DNA from 2 places in the Lysobacter sp. Soil_N_51 genome. Region 1 is predicted to be linked to the other one. Evidence: riboswitches for the same ligand, from Rfam matches in the RefSeq annotation. Region 1 holds a riboswitch; the other holds the start of a gene.
What was found. Region 1 has a riboswitch for cobalamin ahead of btuB (TonB-dependent vitamin B12 receptor). Riboswitches for the same ligand answer to the same signal wherever they lie in the genome.
Positions count from the first base shown of each region.

Region 2: linked by a shared signal. The riboswitch ahead of AC3A4T_RS12405 (ribonucleoside-diphosphate reductase subunit alpha) and the one ahead of btuB (TonB-dependent vitamin B12 receptor) in region 1 are both predicted to bind cobalamin.

Region 1 covers NZ_JBDGLR010000002.1:411,372-413,568, reverse strand. Annotated here, with positions in the region: gene AC3A4T_RS04740 (TfoX/Sxy family protein) at 1-250, shown strand, start outside; cobalamin riboswitch at 742-983, shown strand; gene btuB (TonB-dependent vitamin B12 receptor) at 1,109-2,197, shown strand, end outside.
Region 2 covers NZ_JBDGLR010000006.1:93,626-95,822, forward strand. Annotated here, with positions in the region: gene AC3A4T_RS12405 (ribonucleoside-diphosphate reductase subunit alpha) at 1-1,261, opposite strand, end outside; cobalamin riboswitch at 1,669-1,951, opposite strand; gene AC3A4T_RS12410 (DUF2339 domain-containing protein) at 2,075-2,197, shown strand, end outside.

The sequences.
Region 1 (2,197 bases):
CTGCCATTGGCAGGAGATCAGCGACGAACGCCGCCAGGAGCTGATCCTGGCCGCCGAAGCGGCGACCGCGCTGCTGCCGGCGCCGCGCAACAAGCCGGCCGCCGCGCCGGTGCACACGACCATGCATGCCGAGGAACGGCACGAGGACAACACCGCCTACGACGGCGGCCCGGCGGCGCATGACGACGACGATGGGTCCGGCGGCGATGAGCGGCGGGGCGATCAGGACGGCGAAGAACGCCACGATTGAGGTCGGCCGGTTCGGTTGGCCTTAGTTGTGAGGCGTCGGTCGATGGCGGTGAACGTCGTGGCAGTTGCCGGCGCGCGTGCCCTCTTCCGCCCTTCGGGCACCTTCTCCCGCAAGGCGGGAGAAGGGAACGTGCTTGAGCTTGTGGTTGGCGCGACTTCCGGCCAGGCCGCTGTGGACGGCCCGACTGAGAACACTTTCAGCCCCATGCGGCCTTAAGCCCTTCTCCCGAGCTGTAAGGCGTCGGTCGGCGGCGGTGAACCTCGTGGCAGTTGCCGGCGCGCGTGCCCTCTTCCGCCCTTCGGGCACCTTCTCCCGCAAGGCGGGAGAAGGGAACATCCTTGAGCTTGTGGTTGGCCCGGCTCCCGGCCAGGGCGCTTTGGACTGCCCGACAGAGAAGACTTTCAGCCCCACGCCGCCTTAAGCCCCTCTCCCGCTTGCGGGAGAGGGGTTGGGGTGAGGGCCCGCCCGGACTTTGCCCCCCGCATCGCGTAGACTGCGCACCGCTTCAAGGTGACCCCACGGCTTGCGCCGCCGGGGTTGAAACGGGAAGCCGGTGACACGCCCTCCTCCGATCGGACGAGCCGGCGCCATTCCGGCACTGCCCCCGCAACGGTAAGCCAGTCAGATCGCGGCATCCGCCACTGTGCAAGGCACGGGAAGGCGCCGCGACCGGAGTCGACCCCGCGTCGGCCCGCTGGCGAGTCCGGAGACCGGCCTTGGGGTGCTACAGGTTGCGATGCGGAGGGCATCGCGGCGGCTGTTGCACTTCGTGCGCCTTGCTGCCCGCTCGCCTTCTTTCGCAACCGCCCATTCCGTTGTCGTAATCGCGTGCGCCACGGCGCGCGCTGGAGCTACCCCATGCCGGTTGCAAGTCTGCGTGCCCTGAACCTTTCCTTCGCCATCGCCCTGGCCCTGCCGACCGTCGCGGCCGCGGCGCCCGCCGGCGAGGCCACCGATCTGGACGAAGTCGTCGTCACCGCCAACCGCACCGCGGTCAGCGTCAACGACCTGCTGACCCCGGTCGAGGTGCTCGATCGCAGCGACATCCAGCGCAGCCAGGCGCGCGATCTGAACGATCTGCTGCGCGGCCGCGCCGGCATCACCCTCGCCAACCAGGGCGGCGCCGGCAAGCTCACCACGCTGTTCCTGCGCGGCAGCGAGTCCGACCACGTGCTGGTGCTGGTCGACGGCATCCGCATCGGTTCGCCGACCTCGGGCTTGGCCTCGCTGCAGGACCTGCCGCTCGAATTGATCGACCGGATCGAGATCGTGCGCGGCCCGCGTTCGAGCCTGTACGGCGCCGACGCCATCGGCGGCGTGATCCAGGTGTTCACCCGCCGCGAGCAGCAGGGCTTCGCCCCGCGCGCGCATGTCGGCGGCGGCAGCAACGGCACCATCGAATTCGGCACCGGCTTCGGCGGCCGCAGCGGCCGCGGCTGGTTCGGCGCCGACTACAGCTTCCGCAAGACCCAGGGCATCAACGCCTGCCGCGGCGCCGGCTTCCCGGTGTTCGCCGGCTGCTTCACCGACGAACCTGATCGCGACGGCTACGAGAGCCATTCGCTGTCGCTGCGCGGCGGCATCGAGATCAACGACCAGTGGAGCATCGAAGGCCAGGCGCTGCGCGCGGAAGGCGAGAACGCCTACGACGGCGACTTCGGCAATTATTCCGAGACCGTGCAGCAGGTGATCGGCGGCAAGCTCGACTGGCGTCCGTCGGATACGGTGCATGTGCAGCTCAGCGCGGGCCGCAATGTCGATGGTTCGCAGAATTACGATCTCAAGGGCCCCCACGCCTTTCCCAACAGCGTTTCTCCGGGGCAGCGCATCGGCTTCTTCGATACCGATCGCGACAGCGCGACCTTGCAGGCCGATTTCAATCTCTTCGAAGGCAATACGCTGACCGCGGGCTTCGATTGGCTGCGCGACCGGGTCGACAGCAACACC
Region 2 (2,197 bases), on a different contig from region 1:
ACAGATGGATGACGTTGCCGTCGCGCAGGGTCTGGTTGGACGCGCGGTTGGACTTGTCCTTGAAGTTCATCCAGCCGTTGCCGGTCTGCGCCAGGGTGCGCATCATCCGGCCGTAGATGTCGCGCGCCTTGACCTTCTTGGCGGCCAGGCCGGCGGCTTCGGCGGCGTGGTAGGCGCGGTCGAAGGCTTCGCCCCACAGGTCGGTCAGCTGCGGCACCTTGGACGGGTCGAACAGCGACCAGTCGGCATCGGCCTCGACCCGGCGCATGAATTCGTCCGGAATCCAGTTGGCCAGGTTGAGGTTGTGGGTGCGGCGCGCTTCGTCGCCGGTGTTGTCGCGCAGTTCCAGGAATTCTTCGACGTCGGCGTGCCACGGCTCCAGGTACACGCAGGCCGCGCCCTTGCGCTTGCCGCCCTGGTTGACCGCCGCGACGGAGGCGTCGAGGGTCTTCAGCCACGGCACGATGCCGTTGCTCAAGCCATTGGTCGAACGGATCAGCGAGCCGCGCGAACGGATGCGCGTATAGCTCAAGCCGATGCCGCCGCTGAACTTGCTGAGCTTGGCCACGTCCATGTAGCGCTTGTAGATGCTTTCCAGCGAATCGTCGGGCGAATCGAGCAGGAAGCAGCTCGACAGCTGTTCGTGGGTGGTGCCGGCGTTGAACAGGGTCGGCGAGGACGGGATGTAGTCGAGCTGGGCCATGCGGCGGTACAGCGCGAGCGCGTCGCTGACGTCTTCGCTCAGCGCGCAGGCGATGCGCAGGAAGAACTGCTGCGGTGTCTCGATGACGGTGCGCGCGGTGGGATGGCGCAGCAGGTAGCGGTCGTACAGGGTGCGCAGGCCGAAGTAATCGAACTTGGCGTCGAGGCTGCGGTCGATCGCGTCGTTGAGCTTGCGTGCGTTGGCCTGGACGAAGGTCACCAGGCGCTCGTTGATCAGGCCCAGTTCGTGGCCGCGCTGGATCGACTGCGAGAACGCGTGGATCTCGATGCCGGCGACTTCCTTCTCGATCACGCCGGCGAGCAGGCGCGCGGCGAGACGGCCGTATTCGGGTTCTTCGGCGGTCAGCAGGGCGGCGGTGCGGATCGACAGTTCGTCGAGTTCCTGGGTGGTCGCGCCGTCGTACAGGCCGGAGATGGTGCGGGTCGCCACGCGCATCGGGTCGATCGAATACAGGTTCTCGCCGCTGCGGGTCACCGCGCGCACGATCTTGTTGAGGTCGACCGGTTCGCGACGACCGTTGCGCTTGGTCACGCTCATGGTCAGGTTGGCGGCGGGCGGGGTCAGGGCGAAACCGGGCGCGGCGTCGTGCGCATCGCGGGCAACGGGTTTGGCGGGGGCGGCGGGGATGTCCGCGACGGGGGCGGCGGACGGATCGGTTGCGAGCGTGGTCATGAGCGTTACTCCGGGGCGTGGATGCACGGTGCGGAGACGCCGACGCACCACCGACGACGAACCGCGCGCGCGGCGTCACCGATGGCACGGCCGTGCCCCCGCGGGCGGGAATCTCGGAGCTTGCTGGCTGGGTGTCGCGCGGCCCGAGACGCGAGGTCCGGGACGGCCGCTCCGCGCATCGCGCCGGAACGGACGGGCGCGACGGTGGACCGTCGTGCCGCGACACCGGCCGTCTTCCTCCGAAGACTCCTTAGGGCCGGGACCGCGCGGTGTGCGACGCGCGGCTGTCGGCAGGTCTTCGGGCTCGGGACCCGGAGCGAGAAACGGGCAAAGAGAAGTGAGCGACGAGGGGTGACCCGTATCTCACTTTTCTTTGCCCGTGTCCCGTTCCTCCTACCAGGATCGCTTCCCAGGCGTACCGCCCAGTGCCATGACCCGTTCGTTTCCCATACCGCTGCGGGGCAGCGCCGGCTTCGAAGCGCGCGTGAGCGCGATTCCTACCGGCTTCCCTTTTCAGCCGACCTCGCGATCGGCACCGACGAGCACAACATAGTGTGGTTGCGCGATTTCGTCAACGCGATATGTGGTGGGAGAATCGTGTATATAAGGAGTGAAGGCGATGCTTCCCTCCACCGCGCATCGGTGTAACCTGCCCGCCATAAGGACTGGGGAACTGTGATGGAAGCACTGCTTGTGTTGTTGGGACTGGGTTTGCTGCTGGTCCCGGTTCTGCTCATCGTCGCGCTGGTCCAGGTGTCCGGACTCAAATCGCGGGTGAGCGAACTCGAACGCCGACTCAAC